Regions from separate parts of the Arthrobacter sp. TMT4-20 genome, predicted to be linked through region 3. Evidence: predicted binding sites of a transcription regulator. Region 3 holds the regulator's gene; each other region holds the start of a gene.

What was found. The regulator LexA, encoded in region 3, represses DNA repair genes until DNA is damaged. The targets are predictions, from matches to a motif close to TCGAACANNTGTTCGA.
Region 1: ACX80Z_RS14295 (HNH endonuclease signature motif containing protein) is a predicted target of LexA. The motif match lies at 2,755-2,770, and genes of this name have one in related genera.
Region 2: ACX80Z_RS11000 (LexA family protein) is a predicted target of LexA. The motif match lies at 2,958-2,973, and genes of this name have one in related genera.
Region 4: ACX80Z_RS06670 (HNH endonuclease signature motif containing protein) is a predicted target of LexA. The motif match lies at 3,292-3,307, and genes of this name have one in related genera.

What each region holds. Positions count from the first base shown of each region.
Region 1 covers NZ_JBTNDW010000017.1:41,829-49,189, reverse strand. Annotated here, with positions in the region: gene ACX80Z_RS14300 (tryptophan-rich sensory protein) at 1-779, shown strand, start outside; gene ACX80Z_RS14295 (HNH endonuclease signature motif containing protein) at 983-2,701, opposite strand; gene ACX80Z_RS14290 (NAD-dependent epimerase/dehydratase family protein) at 2,926-3,774, opposite strand; gene ACX80Z_RS14285 (aldo/keto reductase family protein) at 3,771-4,775, opposite strand; gene ACX80Z_RS14280 (lipid II:glycine glycyltransferase FemX) at 4,948-6,021, shown strand; gene ACX80Z_RS14275 (threonine/serine exporter family protein) at 6,071-7,361, shown strand, end outside.
Region 2 covers NZ_JBTNDW010000010.1:49,369-56,729, forward strand. Annotated here, with positions in the region: gene cydD (thiol reductant ABC exporter subunit CydD) at 1-957, shown strand, start outside; gene ACX80Z_RS10995 (Y-family DNA polymerase) at 1,154-2,503, opposite strand; gene ACX80Z_RS11000 (LexA family protein) at 2,513-2,944, opposite strand; gene ACX80Z_RS11005 (CYTH and CHAD domain-containing protein) at 3,316-4,836, opposite strand; gene ACX80Z_RS11010 (hypothetical protein) at 4,844-5,083, opposite strand; gene ACX80Z_RS11015 (L-threonylcarbamoyladenylate synthase) at 5,401-6,021, opposite strand; gene ACX80Z_RS11020 (M64 family metallopeptidase) at 6,050-7,361, opposite strand, start outside.
Region 3 covers NZ_JBTNDW010000009.1:37,987-45,347, forward strand. Annotated here, with positions in the region: gene ACX80Z_RS10135 (SseB family protein) at 1-315, opposite strand, end outside; gene priA (bifunctional 1-(5-phosphoribosyl)-5-((5-phosphoribosylamino)methylideneamino)imidazole-4-carboxamide isomerase/phosphoribosylanthranilate isomerase PriA) at 312-1,070, opposite strand; gene ACX80Z_RS10145 (hypothetical protein) at 1,111-1,251, opposite strand; gene hisH (imidazole glycerol phosphate synthase subunit HisH) at 1,272-1,910, opposite strand; gene hisB (imidazoleglycerol-phosphate dehydratase HisB) at 1,907-2,524, opposite strand; gene ACX80Z_RS10160 (histidinol-phosphate transaminase) at 2,607-3,716, opposite strand; gene ACX80Z_RS10165 (LysM peptidoglycan-binding domain-containing protein) at 3,875-4,249, opposite strand; gene lexA (transcriptional repressor LexA) at 4,720-5,376, shown strand; gene ACX80Z_RS10175 (ATP-dependent DNA helicase) at 5,373-7,361, opposite strand, start outside.
Region 4 covers NZ_JBTNDW010000005.1:78,006-85,366, forward strand. Annotated here, with positions in the region: gene ACX80Z_RS06650 (UDP-glucose dehydrogenase family protein) at 1-254, shown strand, start outside; gene ACX80Z_RS06655 (ribose-phosphate diphosphokinase) at 285-1,265, opposite strand; gene glmU (bifunctional UDP-N-acetylglucosamine diphosphorylase/glucosamine-1-phosphate N-acetyltransferase GlmU) at 1,262-2,812, opposite strand; tRNA gene ACX80Z_RS06665 (tRNA-Gln) at 2,904-2,975, opposite strand; gene ACX80Z_RS06670 (HNH endonuclease signature motif containing protein) at 3,360-4,985, shown strand; gene ACX80Z_RS06675 (hypothetical protein) at 5,141-5,278, opposite strand; gene ACX80Z_RS06680 (ATP-binding cassette domain-containing protein) at 5,378-7,186, opposite strand; gene ACX80Z_RS06685 (4-(cytidine 5'-diphospho)-2-C-methyl-D-erythritol kinase) at 7,250-7,361, opposite strand, start outside.

The DNA.
Region 1 (7,361 bases), on a different contig from region 3:
TAGCTGTCACTGCCAGCATGATCTTCTGCCTGGTGGGATCGATGATCGGTGTCGGAGTCTTCGGCGGGACGCCCATCGCAGAGGCGGCTGGCGGGGCATTGGGCACGGACGCCACCCTTCTGGCCCCGGCGAGTGCTGCGTTCTCCATTTGGTCAGTGGTGTACGCGGGCTTGGTGGCTTACACCGTCTGGCAATGGTTGCCGTCACAGCGATCCGCGCAGCGGCAACGATCGCTCGGCTGGATGGTCGCAGTGTCAATGGTGTTGAACGCGGTCTGGATTCTGAGCATCCAGGCCGGGTGGCTCAATGCGAGTGTGCCGGTGATTCTGGTGCTGCTTGCAGTCCTGACCGTCGTATTTCTGCGCTACAGCGGCCGGCCAGCATCATCGTGGCCTGAGGCAGTGATTGTCGATGGCACGCTGGGCCTCTATCTTGGCTGGGTCTGCGTGGCGGTGTGCGCGAACATCGCTGCTGCGCTGACCGCTGCAGGCTTCGATGGGTTTGGCCTGAACGAAGAAGTTTGGGCTGTCGCTGTCCTTGCCGTCGTTGCATTGGTTGGCCTAGGGCTGGCGCTCAAAGGCAAGGGTCGTCTCGCCGTCGCGGCGGCTATTGGTTGGGGACTCACCTGGATCGCGGTTGGGCGCACCAGTGGCGACATGGAATCGGCGACGACGTCGATCGCTGCCGCGGTCGTGGCGGCAATCGTCCTGCTTGCAACAGTCATCATCAGGGTGCGCTCCCGCAGCCATGCAGGAGCGTCCACTTCCGCGCTGCGGTAGAGCTTCGCGCCCCGCCTCTGGCTGCCCCGCATCCTCTGGCCGCACCCGTCCAGCCCAGCCCCGTACCCTCTGGCCGCATCCGCCCGCCAGAGGTGACATGTGGTGGGCCGACGGTTTTTTGAATCACCAAATCTCACGTCTGGGGCGGAGCTGCTAGGCACGCTGGGGCTGCCTAGGAGGCGGTGCTGACTCAATGGGTGCTTCTAGAAGGGCGGGGGTATGTCGGGTGGTGGTGCTGGTGGTGGGTCTGGTCGGGTGAGGTAGGTTTCACCGGCAGGTGAGATCGCGATGATGGTCCCGGGGTCTGGTTGTTGGTAGTGCCAGTAGCCTTCGGTTTTGAACATGTGGTGGCGTTTACACAGGGCCGCCAAGTTTCCGTAGGACGTTTTGCCGCCTTGGGACCAGGGGGTGGTGTGGTCGAGTTCGCAGAACACCGCCAACCGGTTACACCCCGGATGCCGACACGTCCCATCCCTAACCCGGACCGCATCCTTCAGGTCCTGCGGGACCCGGTACGTGGTCGCATCAGCGCCAAGCCTGGCTCCGGTGAAGGGGTGGGTGAGGATCCTGGTGAACGATGGTGCGTGCCCGGCGAGCTGACGTGCTGTTTCGGGATCAATCGGACCGTAGCCTTCCAACTCACCCGGTGTGTCCCCGCCGAGGAGAGTCATCACCGGGACGGTGACGAACACCTTCGCCTGCACACCCCAATACGTGCCGGCCTCCCACGGCCGACTGGATGCGCTGGACCCGGTCGACGCGTTGGACCCGTCGCCGCTGTCATAATCGCTCCTGGGCACGGAATCTTCGGGCCCAGAGGATTCGGTCCCGCTGGTCCCTCTGGCCGGGCCACTCAGGTATCCGGTGGGTCCGGCGCTGGTGAGGACGTCCACCAGAACGTCGGCCCTGAGCTGGGTGAGAGTCCTGGCCTCGTCGGGGCCCTGCAGGGCCCGGGCTGCGGTGTCGACCCGGTGGAAGATCCCGGCCGCGTGATCGGTCGGCAGGTACGCGGCGAGCCAGGCCATCCCGTCGTGGGCGGGGTTCAGGACCACCTCGCGTTCCCGGAGAGCTTTCCGGTGCCGGCTACTGATGGGTTCGGGGTGAAGTTTTTCGCGTAACCGGTGGGCCTGGCGGCAGAACTTCGTCACGGTGGTCTGACCGGCCAACGCGATCAGCCTGGTTTCATAGGCGGCCGCCAGGGCAGGGTCGGTGTCGGGCATGTCTGTGGCTTCTTCGACAACGGCCCAGGCATGGCGGCGTGAGAGTCTGCCGTCCTCTAACGCGTTCAACGTGGCCGGGTAGTGGCGGGTCAGCAGGGTGCTGTGTTCGACCAGGAACCCGGCGGTCCGCTCCGGCAGGTGCAACGTGGCGCCGATCTCGGCTGCGGTCAGGGTTTTCTCGAACCCGAACGCCCCGCGGCCGCAACGGGTTTGCTCGGTTTGCAGGTCCAGGATTCGGGTGACCAGTTTCGCTTCCTGGGCATCGAGCCATGACCGCGCCTCGGCGATGTCGTTCAACGCATCCAAGACCTGGGCAGAGTCAAGGCCGGCCGGGGCGGCGAGCCCGAGTTGGCCGGTCAGGGCGGGAGGTTCGTCACTGGAGCGCACCCGTTCGCCGGGCACGAAGGCCAATCCCCAAAAATCCGATGCCTCATCATCCGAATCGGTCGAACCCGCAGCCTCCGACTCCGGCGGTTCAACAGTGGGTGCTGTCCACACCGCGTCCACGCCCAGCGGTCCCTCCGGACCATACCCAGCAGAAGCCCCGGCGTGAGTTCCAGCGGAAGACCCAGCAGAAGACCCGGCAGAAGCGCTGGCGGGAGTACCCGTGGCCGTGTTCGCGGGCCCGCTGGTCGAGGCGGAATCCGCGCCGGATTCGGCAGGGATTTCCGATCCGGCAGCAGAAGCTGCACTGCTTTTCATACCCCAATTCCATCATCGAGCACCGACAGTATGAGGGGAAAATAGGGGTCCCGGAAAAAACTTTTTCGAAGTTTTTTTGCAGGCTGATTCTTCGCGGCCAGCGTGATGTGTCGAGGTCATAGGGGCCAAGGCTATGCAGGTGAGGCGGGCCCCTCGTAGGTTCCGAAACCCTGAACTCATGAAAAAGCCGCCCGGCGTCGCTGGGCGGCTTTTCACGGGTTCAGCTAGCCGACGTGATCCCGCCAACTGTGCTGAGGATCGAAGCCGAGCACGCTGCGGGCATGATCAATGGACAGCAACGTCTCGTGCTCGCCCACGTCCTTGACCACCTCGACGTCCGGGAACACCTCGGCAGCGAGTGATGCGCTGGAGCGGCTCATCACCGTGTCAGCTGCGGCGATGATGAACGTGTCGAAGCCCGGCCCTGCGTTTTCCAACGCCCGTTGCACGGCCTGCGCGCCGTCGCGACCGTCAATGTACCCCCAGAGATTCCACTTCCGAGCCATAGCGTCGGCATCGAAAGAAGGGAACTTCGCATAATCCTCGGGGTCCATGACGTTCGAGAACCGCAGCGCGGTAATGCTCAACTCGGGATCCCACCGCGTCAGCTGGATCGCCATCTGCTCTTCTAGGTGTTTGACCAGCGAGTAGGTGCTTTCCGGCCGTGCGGTGTACTTCTCGTCGACGGGGATGTAGGGCGGGTCCTCGTCGAAGGGTAGCCCCAGTACGGTCTCGCTGGACGCGTACACAACCTTCTTGATTCCAGCCCGGCGGCAGGCCTGGAACACGTTGTAGGTGGCCGGCATGTTGTTGTGGAAGGTCGCAGCATCTGCGTAGATGCCGGGAGCGGGAATGGCCGCCAGATGAACGACGGCGTCGAAGCCGGTATGTTGATCGTCGACACCCATGAAGGCATCAATGACGTGTCCGTAGTTGGTCAGGTCGATCTTCACGAAGCCAGGACCACGTTCCCCCTGCACGTCCATACCAATAACCTCATGCCCCGCGGCTCTCAGAACCGAGGTGACTGTGCGGCCCAATTTGCCGGTGGCACCGGTTACCGCGAGCCTCATACGGGCCGCTGCTCAGGTGAAACAGTTTTCGCCGGATCGGTCTCCGCCATCGAACCAACCGCATCGTCAATCTTGGCCATGACAGCAGCGTCGAGGGTCACTCCCGATGCCACAGCATTTGACTTGACCTGCTCAGGCTTCGACGCGCCGATGATCGCTGCAGCAACGTTCTTGTTTTGCAGCACCCAGGCGATAGCCAGTTGTGCCATGGTGAGCCCAACCTCATCGGCGATCGGCTGGAGCTTCTGCACTCTGGTGAGTGTCTCGTCGGACATCCACCGCTTGATCATGTTTGAGCCGCCCTTGTCATCGGCGGCCCGCGATCCTTCCTCGGGGGTGCCACCTGGCTGGTACTTGCCGGTCAACACGCCCTGCGCCACCGGTGACCAGACAATCTGGGACAACCCCAGCTCCTCGGACACGGGAACCACTTCCTCCTCAATGACCCGCCACAGCATCGAATACTGAGGCTGGTTGGAGATCAGCTGGAAGCCGAGTTCCTTGGCCAGCGCATGCCCGGCGCGGATCTGGCGTGCATCCCATTCGCTGACACCGATGTACAGGGCCTTGCCCTGGCGAACGATGTCCGCGAACGCCTGCATCGTCTCTTCCAGCGGCGTCTGGTAGTCGTAACGGTGCGCCTGGTACAAGTCCACATAGTCGGTCTGCAGGCGCTCCAGCGAACCGTTGATTGACTCCATAATGTGCTTACGGGAGAGCCCGACGTCGTTTGGCCCCTTCGGCCCGGTGGGCCCCCACACCTTGGTGAAGATCTCCAGGGACTGGCGCCGCTCGCCCTTCAGGGCTTCGCCGAGCACCGTTTCGGCGGCGGTGTTGGCGTATACATCTGCCGTGTCGAAACTGGTGATGCCCACATCCAGGGCCGCGCACACACACTGGGTGGCGACGTCGTTCTCCACCTGCGATCCGTGGGTCAACCAGTTGCCGTAGGTGATTTCCGAGATCTTGAATCCACTGTTTCCGAGGTATCGATAGTCCATACATTCGATGCTAGGGCACCACTCGAGGAATGAGGTGGATCACACTGCAGTGTCGTTGCCTAAGGTGACGATTTGCGGCGCGGTGGCCAGACAGTAGCGAAGCTGACCGAGGCAAACAGGGCCAACCGGTACACTGAATTGTCTTTGTTTCACCACCACTGATTGAGGGATTTTGGTTAAGTTCACCGCGCGTCTAGCCACGGCCGAGGAGCGGGACAACTGGGACGCGTTGGTGACGTCGAACCCTAACGGGGGAAACATGCTCCAGTCGGCATCCTTCGCCGATGTGAAGTCTCAGCACGGCTGGACTCCCCGGTTCCTGGTCTTTGAAAGCGCCGAGTACACCACCTACAACCTGGTGATCGAAAAGCGGCTGCCTCTGCTGGGCGCCCTCTGGTATCTCATCAAGGGCCCTGACGTTGCCGATCCTGCCCATGTGCCGGCGGTGCTTGACGCTTGCCGGGACCTGGTCCGTACCGGGCGTCACAACGTGTTCGCAGTGAAGGTGGAGCCCGACATCCCTGCCGACGACGACGTCGTCCGGCTGTTTCTCAACGCGGGCCTGATCAAAACCTTCGATCTGCAGCCCAACGACCACACTGCGATCCTGGACACCACCCCAGAACCGAACCAACTGCTGCGCAACCTGCATTCGCGCGGCCGCAACGCTGTACGTCGTGCCAGCCGTGAAGGCGTCGAAGTGCGCCGGATGGAACCCACTGACGAAAACTTTCGCCAGATGTACCAGCTGATGGCCCACATCGAGGATCGATCGGCCGCCAAGCTCCGCTCGTATGAGTACTACAGCCGGTTTTGGCGGAACTTCGCCGACGCCGGCCAGGGTCGCCTGTACTTCGTCTACGAAGATGACGAACCCGCCGTTGGCGCGTTCGTCATCAACTACGGGCTCAAAGGTACTTACAAGGACGGCGGATCCAAGCCCAAACGATCCCAGTATGGTGACTCCCACTTGGTGCAGTGGCAGGCGATCACTGACCTCAAGGAAGAGTTCGGGATAGTTGAATACGATTTCTGCGGCACTCCCCCCAGCGACCGGCTCAAGGACCCCACCCATCAGCACCATGGGTTGGGTCTGTTCAAGACCAGCTTCACCAAGACTGTGACGGACTTCGTCGGCTGTTATGACCTACCGCTCAGCGCGTGGAAGTATCGACTCTGGAACGTGATCGGCGAGAAGGTCGCTCGACAAATCTACTGGCGCCGACACCAGCAACCGTTCTACTAAACAAACACTCCCGCTCCCTGCGGGCGCACCGGATGAAGGGGTGAATTCCATGGGAGAGAAGACCGAGGCCGACGACGGCCGCAACCCCAACACCAACCCTGCGCCGGTAGCCGAACAGCTGCCGATCGTTCCCACCGCGGGGACCCCGGCCAGCGTTGCCCAGCCCGCAGCACGTCCCGTTCATTCGCTGCCCGGCACCCCTGGGGGCCCGGGATACGCAGGCCGCTCCGGATCGGCCGGCAAGCCTGGCAGGTCTTCCGGAGCCAAGCCCAAGTCCCGCCCACGTCCGGCAAATAACAAGCCGGATCGCAGGACCTACTCGACGCCCACCGATGCGCTGCCGACCACGCCCCGTTCAGTGCGCCCCGACCGCTCGAATGCCGCAGCCAGGAAGGTACTCCGCCGACTGGTGCAGGGGGAGACTCCGCCCACCCAGGCGATGAGCATCGTTGAACGGCTGGCTGGCAGCCCCTATGCGAATCCCACCATCCAGGTTTCCGGGCCGGACATCAACGCGCGAAGAACCCTCGATTTCGCGCTGAGCCTGGCCGAAACGATGTTCCGGTACGGCGCCGGCGCCCTTGAGGTCGAAACCAGCATCATCGCGGTCACCGCAGCCTTTGGGCTGGACAACATCGAAGTGGACATCACCAACCAGTCGGTCATCCTGAACTATTCGGCCAAGGACCAGACCCCAGTCACCGTGCTGCGGGTGGTTCGTTCCTGGACCAATAACTACGCCGGACTGCTGAAGGTGCATCAGTTGGTGACCGACGTCGTCAACGGCGGAACCTCGCGGATCGAAGCTGCGGCTCGGCTCGACGAGATCACCCACAAGCCGAAACCCTTTCCCCGGTGGATGGTGACGGCTGCCTTCGGTGTGTTCGGGGCTGCCATCGTGAGTTTCATTGGTGGCGGACCGTTGGAGTCGCTGATCAGCTTTGCCAGCTGCATCGGCGTCGACCTCCTCTTGCGTCAGTTGGGGAAGTGGCGGGTTCCTGAGTTCTTCGCGGTAGCTACCGCCTCGGGTATGGTCACGATCATCGCGATGTTTTTCTGGTGGCTTGATATCGGCATTGCGCCGTCGTTCGTCGTGGTGGGCGGAATCCTGCTACTGCTGCCGACTGGCCGACTCGTCTCCGCAACCCAGGACGCGATCAACGGATTCCCGGTCACCGCGGCGGGCAGGTATCTATCAGCGTTCCTCGTGTTTGCCGCGATCATCTCCGGGATCGCCGTCGCGTTGGTCGTTGGCGCACTGGTGGGGGTGCCAGAGCTGGCGCTGACGACCGAAGGGTCAATGTATCCGCTGCCGGTGGCGGCAGCGCTGGTGCTGATCG
Region 2 (7,361 bases), on a different contig from region 3:
GACCGTAGCGCCTGGGCGCAGGGATTAGCCAACGCCCTCACCGTCTTGACCTGTTCGCTGGGTTCCCTGGCCATGTTGAGCTCAGCTGACGGTGTGAACCCGGCCGCCGCCGCCGTCGTCATCCTGATGCAGCTCGCCCTGATTGAACCCTTCATCGCCGTCAACACTGCCATTCACCACCTCGGAGCGTGGCGGGCGGTGGGGGACCGGGTAGTCCCGGATCTCGGGTCCACAACCATCCGCGCCGAACGGCCGCCGGGGGACAGCGTCTCTTCGCTCGAGCTGCGGGGTGCTTCCTACACCTACCCGGATCAGACGGCTCCCGCGTTCTCGGACGTGTCCCTGGATCTCCGCCGGGGGGAGTGGCTTGCGGTGACCGGCCCTTCCGGGAGCGGGAAATCGACCCTGCTCGGTGCGCTGCTCGGATTCCTGCCGATGCGGGAGGGAAGCTATCTGATCAACGGGGAACCCGTCGGTCTGGCGCGGGCCGGAACGGCGGGCGCCACCGGCGCGCCGCGCATCGCGTGGTGCCCCCAGGAAGCCCACCTGTTCCAATCCAGTATCCGGGCCAACCTCGCCCTGGCCCGCACCCCGGCCGACCCACCATCCGAGGCTGAACTTGCTGCCGCCTTGGCCCGGGCCGGGTTGGGCGATTTTGTGCATAACCTGCCCGCAGGACTGGATACCCAGGTTGGGCCGGGCGGCACCTGGCTTTCCGGCGGGCAGCAACAACGCCTCGCCGTTGGCCGGGCCCTGCTGACGAGGGCCGACGTCGTGCTCCTCGACGAACCGACCGCCCACCTCGACCCGGTGGCGGCCCGGGACCTGCTGGCCGATCTGCGTGCTGGACTGGCCGACAGGTTCGTGGTGATGGTCACCCACAATCAGGAAGAGGCCGCGCTGTGCGAGCGGGCTCTCGAGCTCTCGGGTAGGGCCAGACAGGACGCAATCGTCTAGCACCCGGTCCCGGGAAGTACTGTGACCAGGCAGCGCCAGTATCGGGACAATACCGCGCGCGTCACCGGCGGGGCATATCGTGCCGGCGAATTCAGAACCGGCCGCAGAGTCATTTGCTTGAAGGGGACCAAGGCCCACCCGTGGTCAGTGGTCGGCAGTACTTTCATCCAGTCGGCTTTTACTCAGTTGGCCTTACTCAGTCGGCTTTCACAATGGCGAGTTCATCCCACTCGGTGGTGTACCGGGGGGAGGAATACCGGCGGCTCATGGTCCAATCGGCCGGGGCGCACATACCGGCCCGACCCAGTCCGATACTTCCCGTACCGTACTTCTGGGTCACCTCACCGAGGAGCGCTCCGATGTTGCGCCGCTCGTGCACCGAAACGAAGACGTCCAGTTGCGGTTGAAACCCGGCGGGGGACAGATCGGTGAGCATCACCCCGGCCCGAGCGTAGGGGACCCCCTCCCCAAGGTGTCCCTCAAGGGCCCCGACAGCCGCCCGCGTCAGGACCACCGGATCAGCGGTCGGGGCGGGCAGTCTCACGGTCACGGACGGGAAGGAGGAAGCAGTCCGGTGGAAATGTGATGTGCCAGCAAAGACGGTCATGCTCTTGGCGAGTTGCTTCGCCCGGGACAGGCGCACCGCCGCGGCCTGCGCGTAGAGACTCATCACCTGATGCATTCCAGCGAGCGTAGTGACCGGCGTCGAAAATGAGCGGGAAAAGATCATCTGCTTTTTGTCCGCGCGCTCCGTTTCCAGTTCGATGCACGGCACACCGCGCAGCTCCAGGATGGTGCGCTGCATGAGGACCGAGAATTTCCGTCGCATCAGCAACGGGTCAGCGGCGCGAAGGTCAGCGATGGTAAACACGCCGATGGCATTGAGCCGTTTTCCGAGCGGGCCAGCAATACCCCAGACCCCGGTGACCGGGACCCGCGACATGATGTGGTCGATGTGGGCCCCGGGCATGGTGTCGAGATTGCAGACCCCACCCATCGCAGGGTTTTGTTTGGCCACCCGGTTGGCGAACTTGGCAAGAGTCTTGGTCGGGGCGATTCCGACGCAGACCGGCAACCCCGTGTGCAGCGCCATGGCGGCCCGGATGGCCCAGCCTTGATCCTGTAAGGACTGCGGCGAACCCGCGAGACCAAGAAAGGACTCATCGATCGAGTACACCTCCTGCCAGGCGGCGAAGCGTCCCATCAGCTCCATGGCCCGTGAACTCAGGTCTCCGTAGAGCTCATAGTTGCTGGAGCGCTGAATGAGCCCCCAGCCGGGGGCCTGGGCGGAGATTTTGAACCACGGCTCGCCGAGTGGAATGCCGAGGGCTTTCGCCTCATTGGACCGGGCCACCACGCAGCCGTCGTTGTTTGACAAGACCACCACCGGGACGCCCGCCAGGCTGGGATCGAAGACACGTTCGCAGCTGACGTAGAAGCTGTTGACGTCGACGAGGGCTATCCGGGACGGTTTGGTACGGTCGGCTGCTGCCGCGGACGGGTAATGGCCCGGGCCATCGGGCACCCGGGAATGGTAATCGGTCATCGCAGCGGCTTACACGTAGTGCAGGCAGCGGGTGACTACCCCCCACACCGACAAGTCGGACAGTTCAGCGACAGTGATGTCCGGATAGTCGCGATTTTCCGCTTTGAGGAGGACCCCGGTGGCGCCGAGGTGTAGCCGTTTGATCGTCAACTCGCCGTCCAGGATCGCCACCACCACCGATCCGTGGTGGGGCGCCAACGACCGGTCCACGATCAGCTCATCCCCGTCGTTGATACCGGCGCCGGACATGCTGTCGCCGGAGACCCTCACGATGAAAGTACAGGTGGTGTCTTTGATCAGGTGTTTGTTGAGGTCAATCCCGCCGTCGTAATAGTCCTGTGCGGGCGAGGGGAAACCTGCGGGAACGGAGACCGGCGCGACGTCGGTGAAGTGGCCTGGCGGGGTTCCGTGTAACTGAGCAATATGGGCTACAACGGTCACGGCATCCCTCGATTAGTACATATATTCGAACGAAATAAGCGTAGCATCCGACCCGGACCTTTCAGCGGGGCGGCGTCAAAAGCGTGGTCGGCTCAGTGCTAGATTTCACGGGACACGGCAACACCTCGGGCGGCCTATTGCCCGCCGGGTGACCGACTGAAACGGAGTGGGGCACGAGGGGTGGACTGGATCCGGTTCCCTGTGGTGGCACTTGTTCGGGGGAGGCCACGTTCAGCGGCTATCTGCGGGGAAAAAAGCCGACCGTGCTTATCTCGTGGGCCATGGAAGACAGCTCCGGCAGCTCGGCGGAAGCATCCCACCGTGAGCGGTTCCAAGGCTGGGTGGGGTGGGTCATGGTGTGCGCTTTCCGGTCAGCTGAGCTTCCTGATGCTCTTCCGGAATTTTCTTTCAGCATCGGCCTGGATCGAATTCTCGGCCTCATGAAGCACTCCGTAGGCGAAAGTGTTCTCTCCGGCCCGTCGCGCCGCACGGGATGCTTTGAGGAGATACTCCTGAAAGAGGACGCTGTCGCGGTGGGTTCCCAGAATGTCCTGGATCTTCTCCGACGACTTCATCGACTTTCCCACCTGCCCGCCGAAAGCGAATCCTGAGGCCCCCTCAACCGACCTGATCGCGTAGCGCAGGCGCTTGGACCTCTTGCGCACCTCATGCAGCAACTCCAGCTGTGAGTCCAGATCTGATGCGCGGCTGGCACGTTGAGCGGATTTCACCACGATCTCCTGCTGGCGGTTGACCGCTGGCGGAAGGTTCGTGGCAGCCTTCCCGCCGTTGTTCTTCTCGCCCTTCAGCGGGACCCGGGCGGTGAACTCGTCAAGGGCATCAAGGGTAGCGAAGTATTCAGCGGAATTGAGGTCCCGGAGGACTGCCGAGTAGGCCTTCTGGTACCGGGCGGCCGATGACCTGTCCAACCGCCTCATCACGTGCCGGGGGATTGACCCCGGTGGCCGGTTGGCAATGCGGGTCACGATCAGCGCCTGCATCACTTCCGCGTCACGGGCGGCGCTGAGATTCCGGCCGAGTGACTTCAGCTGACCTTCGAGCTCGCCCGCCGGGCCGCCCTCCAGCAGCGGCCGATAGGTCTTCAGCATGCTACGCAGAGTGCGAGCCTTCACCCGCAACTGGTGCAGCGAACCTGCCTGGTGGCGGCGCACCCGCGGATCCCACGCCACCAGTTCGGCGGCCACCTGGCGGAACGAAGCGGTCAGCACATTCCGGACAGAGCCGGGCTTACCATCGACCGGAGCGAGCTGGGGTTGGCCACCCATGGCCCGGGCCAGTTTCGACGTGCTGCCGGCTGGGGCGGCGCCAGCGTTCAACAAGGAGTGCTCGACGGCGTCCACCAGGGCCTGCCTGGCATCATCGGGAGCGGGTTCTCCGCCCTGCACTTCTGCTTCCCATTCCCGCCAGGACCGTTCGACGCCGGTGGTCAGGTCCTCTGCGTCGACCACATCGTCGCTGATTTCGATCAGCGGGGTGCCAGCCGCATCCACCAGAGTGGTGATGGTGCGGGTGGTCGTGATTCGTGCAACTGGTTCGAGGGCACTATTCCTGACATGGACCCGAACCAGATCGAGTACCTCCGACGGCGGTGTATCGCCCGTGCCGGACAGCGGCACCTGGACCTCGAGCCGGTCCGCGTCCGCCGGGAACTTGGTATGCCAGCCCTCGTCTTTGCCCCCGCGCCGCCGTCGCAGGGTTATTCCGTGGCGCAGCAGCGACCGGTCCGGCAGATCGAAGTACAGAGCTTCCAGAACCACGGTACCGCCGTCGTCCGCCCTGGCCACGCCGGTGATGCCGGTGAGGTCGGGGACCACCTCATGGGTGCCGACGTCGTACTTGCGTTCGATCTCAAGAGATTCGGTGCGTGTCATGGTCTTATTATTGCGTCTGGTGTCCAGCGCCCGGGTGTCCCGAGGGGACGGGCTGGACAGCTGCGCCGACCGCGGCAGCCGACAAATCGTCAAAAAGTTGCTGGGTTTCCCTCACATCCTGTGAGGTCCCGCCCGACCGGAGAATCACGTCGATCTCCGCATCGACCTGCTCCAACCGATGGAGGAGATCGTTGTCGGCGCCACTATCACGCAGCCGTTTGATGGTTAGTTCGTTTGAATAGCTCATGTCTGGCCTCCAGCCGGTCGACGGTGTTCATCCCCGGGCAAGGTTTGCCCTGGGCGACGGGTTTACTGCCGGTGCTGGGAAACCTCTAACGGTGCGAGTCGAGAGTGAGGCGCGCAGTTCGTACCGCGTAGCTGATTCGTGGGGCGCCTCGCAGGACGAAACAGGAAGGATCTTGCCTGTCTGAGAGCGGTGCTGTCTGTTCACGGGATACCTTAACGTGCTGGCTCGCCGTGCGGTCAGACGGTGATGAATGCCCAAAACGACGGTAACCGAGGCCGTCTAGGGCTGAGAATACCCCACGTAGCTGGCAACACCACTCACTCGAACCGGGACGGGTCGCCCATGCCGTGACGCACCACTTCGGCGGAGCCGCTGGAAAAGTCGATCACGGTGGTCGGTTCGGCGCCGCAGTCGCCCGAATCGATGACCGCATCCACCTGGTGGTCGAGCTCTTCCTTGATTTCCCAGCCTTGGGTCAGCGGCGTTTCCTGATCGGGCAGCAGAAGGGTGCTGGACAGCAACGGTTCGCCAAGCTCGGCGAGCAGGGCCTGCACCATCCGGTGATCCGGAATCCTGACACCCACGGTCTTCTTCTTGGGGTGCAGCAACCGGCGCGGCACCTCCTTGGTGGCCGGCAGGATGAACGTGTAGCTGCCTGGCGTCACGGCCTTGATGCTGCGGAAAACATCGTTATTGATGTGGACGAACTGGCCAAGCTGCGCGAAATCCTTGCAGACCAGCGTGAAGTGGTGCTTGTTGTCGAGCTTCCGGATGGAGCGGATGCGGTCCAGCGCGTCCTTGTTGCCCAGCTGCGCGCCGAGCGCGTAGCAAGAGTCCGTCGGGTAGGCGATGAGCCCGCCGGACCTGACGACGTCGACGATCTGCCCGATTGCGCGCGGCTGTGGATCGTCGGGGTGCACATCGAAGAATTTGGCCATGCGAAGAGCATACGTCGCTGGTGGCAGGTCAGGTGATACCCAGTTGAAACCACCCAGCCCACCCCGTCGATGCGTTCCACCACGTGCTGTAGACGACGCTGTCCGATCCGATGACGAATACATCCAAATGTTCGGTCACCCGAGACACGGCGGCGACCTGGCTGCCCGGTTTCGCGACGCCGCCCGAAATGTTGAACCATCCTGCCCACCCGGTGGTGTCGTGCCACCAGGTGCTGTAGATCCGGTTGTCCGTGCCGACGGTGAAGAGGTCCAGGTGGTTGGAATACCGCGCAACTGCAGTGACCGGTGATCCGGCGGACGCCACGCCTCCGGAGACCTGGAACCAGCTGCCCCAACCAGTGCGGGCGCTCCACCAGGTGGACATGATCTTGCCGTCAGGGGCAGTGGTGAACAGGTCCAAATGATCTGGGTGGCGGGCCACCACAGTGACTGTCGCATCAGGCCGGGCGAGCTGCGCGCCGACCTGGAACCAACGGGACCAGCCGCTGCGATCATCCCACCAACAACTCCAGACCCGGTTGTCGGTGCCGATCGTGAATAGATCCAGATGGAACGGGTACCGTGCAATGGCCGTGACGGTCGCACCGGCTGCCGCGACACCCCCTGAGACCTGGAACCACCCGGACCAGCCGGTCCGCACGTCCCACCAGATGGACATGATCCTGCCGTCCGCGGCGGTGGTGAACACATCGAGGTGGTCGGCGTACCGTGCGAGGACGTTCACGGTCGCCCCGGCCCGGGCAACCAGGGTGCCGAGTTGGAACCAGTTGGACCAGCCACCCGATGAGCTCCACCACGCGCTGTACACCCGGTTATCGGTCCCGACGGTGAACAGATCCAGGTGTCCGGAGTACCGGGCGACGGCGGTCACCGGTGATCCCGCACCTCCCGGTGAGGCGATGCCCCCCATGAGCTGGAACCATCCCGCCCAGCCGCTGCTCTGGTCCCACCAGTTGGACATGGTGCGCCCGTCGGATGCGACAGCGAACACATCGAGGTGTTCGGGGTACCTGTCGATTACCGTGAGGGGCGTCTTCGCCCGCGCGGTCAACGCCGCCAGCGGTCCGATTCGGTTCCAGATCACCTGCCGGCAGATCCGGCAGAACGGCACCCCGAGGTCGCGCATCTTGCAGGCAAACTCCGGCCGGAAGGCGCCGCAGTGGTAATAGTGGGCCCCTTCAAAAGCCCCGACCGTCCCGTCGGCCACCGGGCTGGGACGTGAATCCACTGTGCTGCAGTCCGGGTTGGTCATGGTGGGGATGGCGGTTGCCGCGTTGACGGCCCACCGCCACTTCAGGGACGCCCGGTTCCGGTTGATC
Region 3 (7,361 bases):
CCCGCCGTGGCCGTGGTCGGCGTGCGAGTGAGGGTCGTCGGGCGCGGTTTCCCCGGCGAGCTGGGCTACCACGGGTACGAAAAGTCTCACCCCGGCGAGGGCGGCGAGCACTCCCGTTTCGTCGCTGGTTCCGGCCAGCAGCCGGTCGATTGCCTCGGTGTAGGCGGGCGGTGCGGCGCCGTCGTCGTCGTCGAAGTTGTGCAGCGGGTTACCCTCGCCGCTCAGGTCACGGCCTTCCCAGGCCTGCCCCGCGGAATCGGCGGTGTTGGCCGCCAGGGCAGCGGCGATATGTGCGGGGAGCTGCCGCTCGCTCACACCCGGGATGCCGGGTGCCCGGCGATGTCGAGCGCCTGGGGCAGCGTGAAGGCGCCGGCGTACAGCGCCTTGCCCACGATTGCACCTTCCAGTCCGTGTGGCACCAGCTGGCGCAGCGCCGCGAGGTCCTCGAGGCTTGAGATTCCACCCGATGCGACCACGGGCTGCGAGGTCCGCTCAAGCACCTGCTGGAGTAGTTCGAGGTTGGGGCCGCGGAGCGTGCCGTCCTTGGTGACGTCTGTGACCACGTACCGGGAGCAGCCCGCGTCTTCGAGGCGCTGCAGGACTTCCCAGAGGTCGCCGCCTTCTTCGGTCCAGCCGCGGGCTGCCAGGGTGGTGCCCCGGACGTCCAGGCCGACGGCGATCTTGTCGCCGTAGCGGGCGATGGCCGCAGCGGTCCACTCCGGGTTTTCCAGGGCTGCGGTGCCGAGGTTCACCCGGTGCGCGCCGAGTTCCAGGGCTGCGTCGAGGGAAGCGTCATCGCGGATCCCGCCGGACAGCTCCACCTTGATGTCGAGTTCATTAATCACGCGTCCGAGCAGTTCGCGGTTTGAGCCCCGGCCGAAGGCTGCGTCAAGGTCCACCAGGTGCACCCATTCGGCGCCGTCCTGCTGCCAGGCGAGGGCCGCCTCGAGGGCGTCACCGTAACCTGTTTCGCTGCCGGCCTCGCCCTGGACCAGGCGGACAGCCTGCCCGTCGACGACGTCGACGGCAGGAAGCAGTTCGAGAATGGGGGATTCAGTAAAGGGGCTCATCGGGTGTTGTGACTCTTTCGTAGCTGTCGGAGGTCTGGAATCAGATGTCGGTCAGGGTCAGGAGGTAGGCAGCGAGGAGCGCCATTCCCGCCAGGACCCAGAAGCTGATGATCAGGGCCTTGGGTAGTTCCTGCCGCCGGAAGGAGATAGCCCCACCGATCAACAGGCCCGCGAGCCCCATCAACACTATGCTCCACATGACTACCGCAGCCCGGCTGTCCAGTTGGAGAGCAGACGGGCCCCGGCGTCACCGGACTTTTCGGGGTGGAACTGGGTGGCGCTGAGGGGACCGTTTTCCACGGCGGCAATGAACTGACCGCCGTGGTCCGCCCAGGTCACCATTGGGGGCTTCATGGCTGGCTGGGTGACCTCGAACTTCCACTGCTGCACTCCGTAGGAGTGCACAAAGTAGAACCGCTCGTCCTCGATGCCTTCGAACAGTTGTGACCCCTCGGCTGCCTTCACCGTGTTCCAGCCCATGTGCGGGACGACGTCAGCCTGCAACCGTTCAACGGTGCCTGGCCACTCGCCCATGCCCGCGGTCCGGACGCCGTGCTCGACGCCCTCCTCGAAGAGGATCTGCAGGCCGACGCAGATGCCAAGCACTGGCCTGCCGCCCGCCACCCGCCGGCCGATCATGCGCAGTGCATCGACATCCTTCAGACCCTTCATCACGGTCGCGAAGGCTCCGACGCCGGGCACCACCAACCCGTCGGCGTTCAGGACGTCGTCGGGTTTGGCGCTCAACGTCACTTCAGCGCCGACGTGTTCCAGGGCACGGACCGCTGAACGGATGTTCCCCGAACCGTAGTCCAGAACCGTTACGCGTGGCGCACTCATAGTGCCCCCTTGGTGGACGGGATGCCCTCCACGCGTGGGTCCGGTTCCACTGCAGCGCGCAGCGCCCGGGCGAACGCCTTGAACTGGGCTTCGACAATGTGGTGTGGATCCCGTCCACCCAACACCGTCATGTGCAGACAGATCTGGGCATGCAGGGTGATCGCCTCGAAGACGTGCCGGGTCAGCGAGCCGGTGAAGTGCCCTCCGATCAGGTGGTATTCCTGGCCTGCGGGCTCACCGGTGTGCACCAGGTATGGCCGGCCGGAGATGTCGACGACGGCGTTGGCCAGCGCCTCATCCAGGGGCACCGTCGCTTCGCCGAACCTGCGGATCCCGGCCTTCGTCCCCAGGGCCTCCCGGAGCACCTCGCCGATGGTGATGGCGACATCCTCGACGGTGTGGTGGACATCGATGTGCGTGTCACCGGTGGCTCGGACCGTGAGGTCGATCAGTGAGTGCTTGGCCAGCGCAGTCAGCATGTGGTCGTAGAACGGCACCGAGGTGCTGATCTCCGCGCGTCCGGTGCCGTCAAGATCGAGCTCGACAAACACCGACGACTCGCTGGTGGTCCGTTCCCGGCTCGCAGTGCGTCCGACAGTGGTTTCCACGCTCATGGCTATCCTTCGATTGGTACGTAGCGGATGGGTGACGGTAGGGACAGCACCGGGCGCCGCTTGGAAAGGGTCTATCACCAGTCTAGGAGACGGTCCCCTCCAGCAGGGCACCGAGGGTGTCGAGGAACACTGTGGTTTCCGTCTCGGTGCCTGCGGTGACCCGGAGGTGACCGGGAATACCGACGTCGCGAATCAGCACTCCCCCGTCGAGCAGGCCCTGCCAGATGCGGTGCGGGTCGTCCAGTCCGCCGAAGAGAACGAAGTTGGCGTCCGAGGGCACCGGGGTCAACCCGAGGTGCTGGAGACTGGTCACTATCCGATCGCGTTGCACCTTGATGTTTTCCACGTTGGCAAGCAATCGGTCAGAGTGGGTCAGGGCCGCGTTCGCTGCCGCCTGGGTGATGGCCGAAAGGTGGTACGGCAACCGGACCAGGCGCAGCGCGTCAGCAACCTCGGGGGCCGCCGCCAGGTAACCGAGCCTCGTCCCGGCCATCGCGAAAGCCTTGCTCATGGTGCGGGACACCACAAGACGTTCCCGGCCCGCCAGCAGGCTGAGGGCGCTGACGGTGCCTGCGTGGGCGAACTCGGCATAGGCCTCATCGACGATCACGATTGCCTGCGCGTCGCTGCCCGCCTCATAAACCGCTTCCACCACATCCAGGCCCAGCGCTGAGCCGGTCGGGTTGTTCGGCGAGCACAGAAAGACGAGGTTCGCGCCGGATTCGCGCACTTCGCGGGCCGCGTCGGCGGCGCTGAGCTCGAACCTGCCGTTACCCTGCCCTGCGATATAGCGGGTGCCGGTGCTGCTGGCCAGCAACGGATACATGGAGTAGGTCGGGGGGAAGCCGATGGCTGATCGACCCGGGCCGCCGAAGGCCTGCAGCAGGTGCTGCAGTACCTCGTTGGATCCGTTGGCGGCCCACAGGTTTTCGGGCGTCAGTCCGTGGCCGAGGTAGCGTGCAAGATTGGTCCGGAGTTCGGTGAACTCACGGTCGGGGTAACGGTTCAGCCCCCCGACCTCCCGGCTCACCGCATCAACGATTGCCTGCCGGACATCGTCCGGCACTCCATGGGTATTCTCATTGACGTTCAGGAGGATGGGGACATCCAACTGGGGCGCACCGTAGGGGTGCTTGCCCCGCAGATCCTCGCGCAGGGGCAACCGGCTCAACCGCTCAAACTGTTCGCTCACCTGTCAAGGTTAAGCGTGGAGTGCTGCAGGTGCAGAATCGGCGGGCCTTCACCCTTCATCAGGATCTTCACCGCGTTCGCAGAAGCTCCGCACCCGGTGGCCGATACTGGCCGACCGGGTTGGAGGGTTCTGGGGGTGCAGTACTGGCTGTCGAGGCGTTACCGGTTGGTGGGGACATCCAGTTGCTGCCCTGCCTGCAGCACTGAGGTGCCCAGGCTGTTCAGTTCAACGATCTCGGAGACGACGATGCGCGGATCGCGGTCCGGAGCGAACTCGGTTGCCAGCTGCCAGATGGTTTCGCCGGCTGCGACGCTGACACTCACGGTCTCGGTCACCTCTCCGCCTTCAGCTGATGCCTTGGCAGGCGAGTTGAAAAATCCTGACAACATCAGAACGGCCGACGCGAGTAGCACGATCGGCAATCCGACCAACAGGAGCCGGCCCCTGCGGGTCAGCCGCAGCTTGGTGGCGCCGCTCGTGGTCGCGTCGCTTTCGGTGGTAGGGAAATTCTGGTGTGTGGTGATGACAGACATGGATACACCTCTCTGTACTCTCGAATCAGTCCATTCGGTCCTGGGGTATGAGCCCGGGACCAACCCTGAAGGTTGAAGACGGTGTTCGAGCTAAAACCGGCGATTCCTGTTTTGTTCGAACTTATCTTCGAATTACTGCTTGTTTATTTTTAGCACTGATTGACGAACTTTGTCGAGACACGATCGAACAAATGTTTGAAAACGTGTCCTGACTCCCTTACCGTTAGGGCAAGGATGAAGGTTCGGGATCCAGCAGAAACCAGCACATCATCCGCCACTGACAAAATAAGCTCGGCCCCTGGAATCCAGGGATCTGCCGGGGTACATGGATTCTTATCGAAGGGACAGCGACCGTGAAAGAGTCCGACGCACCACTGGATGAACCGGCCTCCGACCTTGCCCCGGCTGACCCCGCCCCGGCCGTCCTGCCAGCCCGTGGCCGCCCGCGTGGGCGCCAGGTGCCCAAGGGCATGACGCCCCGCCAGAAGAAGATCCTTGAGACCATTCAGCGGGCCATCGGCACCAACGGGTATCCGCCCTCCATGCGCGAGATCGGAGACACGGTGGGGCTGGCCAGTCTCTCGAGCGTCACCCATCAGTTGTCGCAGCTGGAGCGGATGGGCTATCTCAGGCGCGATCCGAAGCGCCCCCGCGCCATGGAGATCCTGCTTCCGCTGACCCTCGACCATGATCAGCACAGCGGCGAAGAAGGATCGGGCCAGGGCACGACACCGGACGTCGGCGGCGCGATCGACGCAGCCATGGTTCCGATGGTGGGGCGGATCGCTGCCGGCGGCCCGGTGCTGGCCGACCAGGTAGTGGAAGATGTCATGCCGCTACCCCGCCAGTTGGTGGGACACGGCGATCTCTTCATGTTGCGGGTCTATGGCGATTCGATGATCGACGCCGCCATTTGCGACGGTGACTGGGTAGTGGTCCGGCGCCAGCAGGAAGCACAGAACGGTGACATCGTGGCCGCGCTCCTCGACGACGAGGCGACGGTGAAGACTTTCCGCCAGCGCGACGGTCACACCTGGCTGCTCCCCCAGAACACCCAGTACGAGCCGATCCTGGGAGACCTCGCCACGATTATGGGCAAGGTCGTCTCGGTGATGCGCGCCCTCTAACCCCCGGGCGTGGGTTTTCCTGCCAGCCGCTCCAGGACGCCGACCGCCGTCGTGCGATCGGTGGTGGACCAGAAAGGCGGCAGCGCGGCACGCAGGAATGATCCGTAGCGTGCGTTGGCGAGCCTGGAATCGAGGATCGCCACCACCCCCTTGTCTTCGGCTGCGCGGATGAGGCGTCCGGCGCCCTGAGCGAGGCGGACGGCCGCGTGGGTTGCCGAAACGCTCATGAAACCGTTTCCACCGGCCTTCGCTACGGCTCTCGTCCGCGCTGTCATGAGTGGGTCGTCAGGGCGCGGGAAGGGAATGCGGTCGATGGTCACCAGCCGGCACGACCGGCCTGGCACATCGACGCCCTGCCAGAGTGACATGGTGCCGAAGAGGCACGTGTCCGGCTCATCCGAGAATTGTTTGACCAGCGCCGACATTGACGATTCGCCCTGGCACAGGATCTCGAAGTCGACCCGTGGGCGCAGTGATTCGGCTGCGTCTTCGGCCGCGCGGCGGGAGGAAAAAAGTCCCAGCGCCCCACCCCGCGATGCTTTCAGCAAGACCTCCAGTTCGTCGAGCTGCTCAGGCGAGGTGCCCCGCTCCGGCTTTGGAAGGTCCTTCGCGACATACAGGACGCCCTGCTTCGGGTAGTCGAAGGGGCTGCCGACGTCGACGCCGGTCCATGACGGCGCCGAGGCGCCCGCGAGACCGAGCGAACCGGCGACTGGACCGAACTCGGCCCCGATGGCGAGCGTTGCCGAGGTCAGGACCACTGTGTGATCGGCGAACAGGCCTTCCCGCAGCTTCCCGGCCACGGACAGTGGCGCGATGTTGATGGTCGCGGGTGCGTCGTCGTCGGGCTGTGAATACCCGGTGCCCGGTGAGAAGGTGCTTGGCCGTGAGGCCCAGAGCACCTCACCGGCCGGTGTCGCCGTCAGAAGCCGCTCGCAGAGTTCGAAGACGGCGAGGACGTGGGACTTCGCCATCTGCCGGCCACCGTCTGCCGGGGTCGGTCCGTCTCCTTTGGCGTCCGACAGGACGGCCCGGCAGGCTTCGCGGACCTGCGTGATCGCCGTTTCCTGCTCCTCGGTGAGTCCGGCAGCCATTAACCCCGTGGGGATCCCGGCGACTGTTGACTCGAAAAAGCGGTTTGCGGAGTCGAGGCCCTCGGTGGCGATTGACAGATGACGGCGGGCCGCCGACGCCGCAGCGGAAATCATCCCCGCCGATAATTGTCCGGACACCGCGCCGGTGACCCGGTCATGCAGTTCGTGGGCTTCGTCGATGACGACGACGTCGTACTCGGGGAGCACCGCCAGCCCCTCGAAGGCACTGATCGCGAGCATTGCATGGTTGGTGATGACGATATCCGCGTCGCCCGCCTTGGCCCTGGCCCGTTCGCTGAAGCATTCCGCCGCGACCGGGCACTTTTGGGCGCCAAGGCACTCCATGCTGGTCACGGACACCTGCCGCCACGCCTGCTCGCTCACCCCTGGAGTCAGCTCGTCCCGGTCACCCGTGTCGGTGGTTTCGGCCCACTCCCGGAGCCTGACAACCTCGCGGCCCAGCGGGGTGGCCGGGCCGGCGGAGGGATGCGGTGCGGCGGTGTCCTCGCCGAGGCTGAAGAGCGCGTCGGGTGCCCCCTCTTCGGGGAAGCCTCCGCCCGTCTTGTGCTTGCAGACGTAATTGCCGCGCCCTTTGAGCAGCACCACGTCGACGGGGCGGGGTAGCTTGCCTTTGAGGGCCTTCAGCAGCCGGGGCACGTCGCGACCGACAATCTGGGCCTGCAACGCCAACGTTGCAGTGGATACGATGGCCGGTTTGTCGTGGGTCAGGGCGTGGGAGATCAAGGGGATGAGGTAGGCCAGCGATTTACCGGTGCCCGTGCCAGCCTGCACCAGCAGGTGGTCCCCGGTGGTCAGCGCCTCGGCGACCCGTTGCGTCATCTCATGCTGGCCCACCCGGTTCTCGCCGCCCATGGCTTCAACTGCGGCGTC
Region 4 (7,361 bases), on a different contig from region 3:
TTACCGATCCGGAGGCTCTGAGTAATGCGAAGGGTCGTTTCCCGGAGCTAACCTACGAGCCCGATTTCAATGCGGCAGTCACCAAAGCCAACGCCCTGCTGGTCCTGACTGAATGGGATCAGTACCGCTCACTGAATCCGGCGGACCTGGCTTCGCAGGTAACGAGCAAAAACATTCTTGACGGACGTAACGTTCTGGATCCAGTCCAGTGGCGGGCCGCCGGGTGGACCTACCAGGGTATCGGGCGGCCGTAACGGCCATCCCGATACCCCAATCAGTCGACTCTAGGCGTTGCCGTCAAAGAGACTGGTGACGGATCCGTCATCGAACACTTCACGGATTGCCCGCGCGATCAGCGGCGCAATTGAGAGCACGGTGAGCTGCGGGAACCGCTTTTCGGATGGGATGGGCAGGGTGTTGGTCACCACTACCTCGCGGGCGCCGGACTCGGAAAGACGGCGGGCTGCCGGGTCCGAGAACACGGCGTGGGTCGCGGCAATGATTACATCCTTGGCGCCCGCGTTCTTCAGAACCTGGACCGCCCCGGAAATGGTCCCGCCAGTATCGATCATGTCGTCGATCAGCACACAGGTCCGTCCCTCGACCTGACCCACTACCTGCTTGGAGACGGCCTGGTTGGGAACCGTGAGGTCGCGGCTTTTGTGCACGAAAGCCAGCGGTGACCCGCCCAACCGCTCGGCCCACTGCTCGGCTACCCTGACCCGGCCGGTGTCCGGGGACACCACGGTGACGTTGTCGGCGTCGACCCGGGTGCGGATGTAGTCAGCGAGCAACGGAATGGCCATCAAGTGGTCTACGGGGCCGTCGAAGAAGCCCTGGATCTGCGAGGTGTGCAGGTCAACGGACATGAGCCGGTTGGCGCCGGCCGTCTTGTACAGGTCGGCGACGAGCCGCGCTGAGATCGGTTCGCGGCCGCGTCCCTTCTTGTCCTGCCGGGCGTAGGGGTAGAACGGGGAGACAACAGTGATCCGTTTGGCCGATGCCCGCTTCAGCGAATCGATCATGATGAGCTGCTCCATCAGCCAGTTATTCAGCGGCGCCGGGTGTGCCTGGATGACGAACACATCGGTGCCGCGCACGCTCTCGCCGGATCGAACGTAGATCTCGCCGTTCGCGAAATCGTAGGCGGAGATGGGCAGCAGCTCGGTGCCAAGTGCTGCAGCAATTTCCTCCGCAAGTTCCGGGTGGGCCCGGCCAGAGGCCAGGACCAGTTTCTTCTCGCCGCGTGCGGTGATCTCACTCATGAACGGTCGCTTTCGTCAGTGCTGGTGATGCTGCTGGTGGATTCACCGGTGGCAAGTTTTTCGGGAGCGGCCGCTTGGGCCGCGTTTGCGGCTGAGCTGCCGGGGCGTTTGGCCTGCACCCAACCCTCGACGGTGCGCTGGGGTGCGACGTTGACAGCAAGAGCGCCCGGCGGAACCTCGTTGCGCACAATGGCGCCGGCGCCAGTGTAGGCGCCGTCGCCGATTGTCACCGGGGCGACGAAGACGGTGTTCGATCCGGTGCGGACATTGCTGCCGATGGTGGTGCGGTGCTTGTTGACGCCGTCGTAGTTGGCGGTGATGTTGCCGCAGCCGATGTTCGTGTCCTCACCAATCTCGGTGTCCCCCGCGTACCCGAGGTGTGACAGCTTCGATCCGCGACCGATGATGACATTCTTCGTCTCGTAGAAAGCCCCGATCTTGCCGTCCTCGCCGAGGACCGTTCCGGGTCGCAGGTAGGTGAACGGGCCAACGGTGGCGCGGGCGCTGATAGCGGCACCGGATCCATGGGTCCGAAGCACTGTCGCCCCTTCCCCCACCACCACATCGGTGAGGGTGGTGTCAGGGCCGACGACGGCGTCGCGCGCAATCTCGCAGGCGCCGTGAAGCTGGGTGCCAGGCAGGATCGTGACGTCCTCTGCCAGCTGCACCGAGGTATCGATCCAGGTGGTGGCGGGGTCGATGATTGACACACCGGAGCGCATCCATCGGGTCAGGGTGCGGCGGTTGAGCTCGGCGCCGAGGGCTGCCAGCTGCACGCGGTCGTTGGCTCCCTCTACCTGCCAAGGATCGTCGGAGACGACGGCGGCGACCCTGCCGCCTCGGTCTGAAGCGATGCCTAGGACATCGGTCAGGTACATTTCGCCCTGGGAATTCCCTGCGGTGACTGAGGTGAGGGCGCTGCGCAGAATTGCCGCGTCAAACGCGTAGATGCCCGAGTTGATCTCGTTGATGGACCGCTGGGCGTCGGTGGCATCCTTGTGCTCGACGATGCCGGTGACAGTGCCGTCGGCGGCCCGCAGAATCCGCCCATAGCCGGTAGCGTCCTCAAGAACGGCGGTCAGCACGGTCACCGCGTTGTCCTTGGTCGAGTGGGATTCAACCAGCTGAGCGAGAGTGTCGGCTGTCAGCAGCGGCACGTCTCCGTAGGTGACAACTATGGTTCCTTCGAGGGGCGCCCCGGCGGCCCGGTCAAGTGCGTCAAGCGCTACCTGGACTGCTCGTCCGGTGCCTGGCACATCGTCCTGGTCGACGATGACCGCTCCCGGGTCGAGGCTGGCAATGTGGCTGGCGACGAGGTCTCGTTCGTGCCGGACCACGACAGCCATTGCCTCGGGGACCACTCCCCTGGCCGCGGCCATGGCATGCCCCACCATCGATCGCCCGCCCAGAGTGTGAAGGATCTTCGGTGTACGGGATTTCATCCGGGTACCCGCGCCCGCGGCGAGCACGATGACAGCGGCCGGGCGAAGGGCGCCTGCCTCTGAGTCTGATACCTGGGGATGCGTGTTTGAGGTCTGCGGACCCATTGAGGAGACACTCCTGCCTGTAGTTTCTCTGTCAACCGGAAAAGTACAGGCTCACACCGGCAATACTACCCGCGGCACTACCGCCCGACAGTTCCGCCCATAGGATTCGAACCTATACCCCACAGCTCCAAAGGCTGGGGTGCTGCCATTACACCAGGGCGGACTGCGCTGAAGGAACTGACTAATTTCCGTCCCTAAGCGCGGTTATCCAGTTTGCCACGAGTCGGGGGCATCCTGCGACTTGGTAGCCCCCATCCGGTCAGTCCGTGGCGAAGTGGGCAGAGTCACCTCGCCGGCTTTCCTCGGTTGCGGGCCATCCCTTCCAGCATGGAACCTGCACATGGGCCCTAACACAGTATTTTCCCTCCCACCGGGAAGTGAACTGCAGCGGACTCGTGCACCTTGATGCGCTGCAGCTCTCGTTGCAGCGGGTGCCCACGAGGCGGTCCGGTGTTGGTTCTGTGGGCCCGAAAAATAGTTGAAAAAGTTTTTCGGGTGACCCTAAATCGACCCCTATTTTGTCAGTGGGCGATGATGGAATAAAGGTATGAAAGGCAGCGACGCTTCTGCTCCCGGATCGGGATTTTCCCCCGAATCCGGCCCCGGTTCTGGCCCCGGTTCCGGCCGCGATTCCGTCTTCGAGAGCGGGTCCGCGAACACTGCTTCGGGGAGTGCGGGTGGGTATGGTCCGGGCGGTCCGCTGGGCGGGGAAGCGACCTGGACCGCTCCGACCGGGCCGGGGGCTCCAACGAATCCCGCCGATCCTGCCGCGCCTGAGGTCGCTTTGGAGGTCGCTTTGGAGGTCGCTTCGACCGGTTCGGGGGCTCCGGTGCCGTTGACTGGCCAGGTATCGGTCGCGGCGATGGCGACGTTGAACGCGGGGCAGACCGTGAACCTGCTCAAGACGCTCTCAGCGTTGCGGTCCTGGGTCGACGCGCAGGAAGCCAAAGCGGCCACCCATCTTCATGACCTGATGGCCGAGGAACACCCATGGGCCGAAGACCTGGACCGTATTCATGCCCTGGCCGGATCGGAGATCAGCGCCGCGCTGCGCATCCCGGAACGGACCGCGGGGTTTCTCCTGGATACCAGTGAACTACTGACCCGTGAGTACCCGGCCACGCTGCGCGCCCTGGAGGACGGCAGGCTCTCCCAACGCCATGCCACGGCCGTCGTGCAGGAAGCCATCAGCATCCCCAATACCGTCCCGGCGGTTACCGCCGCGTTCGAAGCCCACCTCATCGGTCTGGCCTGCCAGACCACGGTCGCGAAGTTCACCCGCCAAGCCCAACGGCTACGCGAAGCCCTACACCCCGAGTCGACTACCTTGCGGCGCCGGAAAGCCCTCCAGGACCGTCGCGTGTATCTGGACCCGGCCCAGGACGGGATGGCCTGGCTCCAAGCCTTCCTGCCCACCGAACAAGCCGCCGGGATCTTCCACCGCGTCGACACCGCAGCCCGTAACCTGCAAGGCCCCGACGAGACCAGGACCCTTACCCAGCTCCGGGCCGATGTTCTGGTGGATGTCCTCACCAGCGCCGGACCCACCGGATATATGAGTCATGCACCCGACCCCTCTGCTAACCCCGCTGCTGCCGCTGGTGTAGACCGGCGCGGGCTGGGAACAGCTAGTCAGCCGGGGGAGGCCAGCACGTATTGGGGTGTGCAGGCGAAGGTGTTTGTCACGGTCCCGGTGATGACTCTCCTCGGCGGGGACACACCGGGTGAGTTGGAAGGCTACGGTCCGATTGATCCTGAGACAGCACGGAAGCTCGCCGGGCACGCACCATCGTTCACCAGGATCCTCACCCACCCCTTTACCGGGGCCAGGCTTGGCGCTGATGCGACCACGTACCGGGTCCCGCAGGACCTGAAGGATGCGGTCCGGGTCCGGGATGGGACGTGTCGGCATCCGGGGTGTAACCGGTTGGCGGTGTTCTGCGAACTCGACCACACCACCCCCTGGTCCCAAGGCGGCAAAACGTCCTACGGAAACTTGGCGGCCCTGTGTAAACGCCACCACATGTTCAAAACCGAAGGCTACTGGCACTACCAACAACCCGAGCCCGGCACCATCATCGCGATCTCACCACTCGGCGAAACCTACCTCACCACCGCCGACCCACCACCAGCACCACCAGCACCACCACCCGACATACCCCCGCCCTTCTAGCCCGGGTTATACGAACCCGAGGACCTCTTCGGATACGCCCGCGCATGCCCCGGAGCCAGTTGGACCGGCGGATCGGATCCTCCACCAGATGGTCGGTGCGGATCAGGAGCAGGGTGATGGCTACAGCTATCGCCGTACTGCTGCCTAGTCGGCCTCTACAGAATCGCGAAAAGGAACACAGCTGCAGCTACCGCTGTGAGGACGAGAACCCCCACCAGCGCCAGCTTGTCGGAGTGACGCATCCGGTACTTATCGCGACGCCTACCTCGAGGTAATCCAGCTACATCTGTCATACACCCAAGGTAGGCGCCGCCTGGTGGACCCGGAATCCTGACGCCTACTTCAATTTATGCAGATGGTACTTGAATGGGAACTCACTCACACTTGAATTCCTACTTACCGAGCACTTCGGCAGCGGTAAGCCACTGCAGTTCCAGATCCTGCTGTTCGGCCTGAACTACCTGGAGTTTCTTATTGAGCGTTGCCATCTTGTCGAAGTCAACGTCTCCCGAAGCTCCATCATTCATCTGGTGCTGAATTTTCTCGACCTGCGCCGCCGCCTTGCCGAGCTGGCGTTCGATGCGGGTCAGGTCCTTCTTCGCCTGTCTTGTCTCCTCGGAGCTGTACCTGGGAGCGGACTCCGCGCCATTCTGCCCTTCATCGGAGTTCAGGGGCGAAGCGCCCGACCCGGCTTCAGCCGCGCGTCGCAGTTCCAGATACTGATCGACACCGCGGGGCAGATCACGGAGCTTCCCATCACCCAGCAGCGCCATTTGGGAGTCAGTGACTCGTTCCAGCAGGTAGCGGTCGTGCGAGACGACCACGAGAGTACCCGGCCAGCCGTCCAGCACATCCTCGATCGCTGCCAAAGTGTCGGTGTCGAGGTCGTTGGTTGGTTCGTCGAGCATCAGCACGTTCGGCTCACCGACCAGTAGCCGAAGGAGCTGCAGCCGACGTCGTTCGCCACCCGAGAGGTCCTTCACCTTTGTCCACTGTTTCTCGTTGGTGAAGCCAAGCTGTTCCACCAGCTGACTGGCAGAAACCTCGCGACCGCCGACGCTGAACACTCGCTTTTCCTGCTCGATCACTTCAGTGACGCGCAGGTGCTCGAGTTCGTCGAGCTCCTTGACCTCCTGGGAGAGCACTGCCGTCTGAACCGTCTTGCCCTTCTTCAGCCGACCGGCGTCAGGAGTGACGTCACCGTTCAGCATCCGCAGGAGGGTGGTCTTGCCCGACCCGTTGACGCCCACCAGGCCCAGCCGCTGCCCGGGAGCCAACCGGAGAGTAATTCCGTCGAAGAGGGTCTTCTCCCCCAACGCCAGCGAAACATTCTCCAAATCCAGTACATCTTTGCCCTGACGTGCCATCGCCATCTTGCTCAACGCGAGCGAATCCCGGGGCTCGGGCACGTCCGCGATCAGCGCGTTCGCCGCCTCGATGCGGAACTTCGGCTTGGCCGTCCGCGCGGGAGCGCCCCGGCGTAGCCAGGCCAGTTCCTTCTTGACCAGCTGCTGCCGTTTTCCTTCGACCACCGAGTCCATCCGGTCACGCTCTGCGCGGGCCAGGACATAGGCTGCGTAGCCGCCGTCGAACCCGTCGACGACGCCGTCGTGCACCTCCCACGTGCGGGTACAGATTTCGTCCAGGAACCAGCGATCGTGGGTCACTACCAGCAGGCCACCATCGGTCGGACGCCAGCGCTCGGCAAGGTGGCGGGCAAGCCACGCCACGCCCTCCACATCGAGGTGGTTGGTGGGCTCGTCGAGCATGATGACGTCGTCATCGCCGATCAGGAGCTTCGCCAACGCGACCCGACGCTTCTGCCCACCAGAAAGCGATGAGACCTTCGCATGCCAGTCAACCTCGGCGACGAGACCGCCCATTACGTCGCGGATCTTGGGGTTCGACGCCCACTCATGGTCTGCCTGGTCGCCCACGATGGCCTCACCAACGCTAAGGTCACCGTCCAGTACGTCCGTCTGGTCCAGATACCCGACGTGTACGTCGCGTCGTCGGGTGACACGTCCCTCATCGGGGGTGGCTCGCTGTGCAAGGAGTCGCATCAGGGTGGATTTGCCGTCGCCGTTGCGACCCACCATCCCGATGCGGTCGCCGTCCTCGATGCCGAGGGAAACGCCGTCAAGGACTGTGCGGGTGGCAAACGTAACGCTGACGCTTTCAGCGCCCAGAAGATGTGCCAAGGAGTGCTGCTTCCTAATCGTGGAGAAAAAAATGGCTTGAACTGGCCCAGCTTCGGTGGCAGGTCAGGCGATGTAGTCGGTCACAATTCTGGCACCGTAGACCGGCCCATGCACGGCTGTGGCTTTCAGGCCGCTATCCGTAAGCTGTCCGGCCAATGCCGCCGCATGTTCTTCG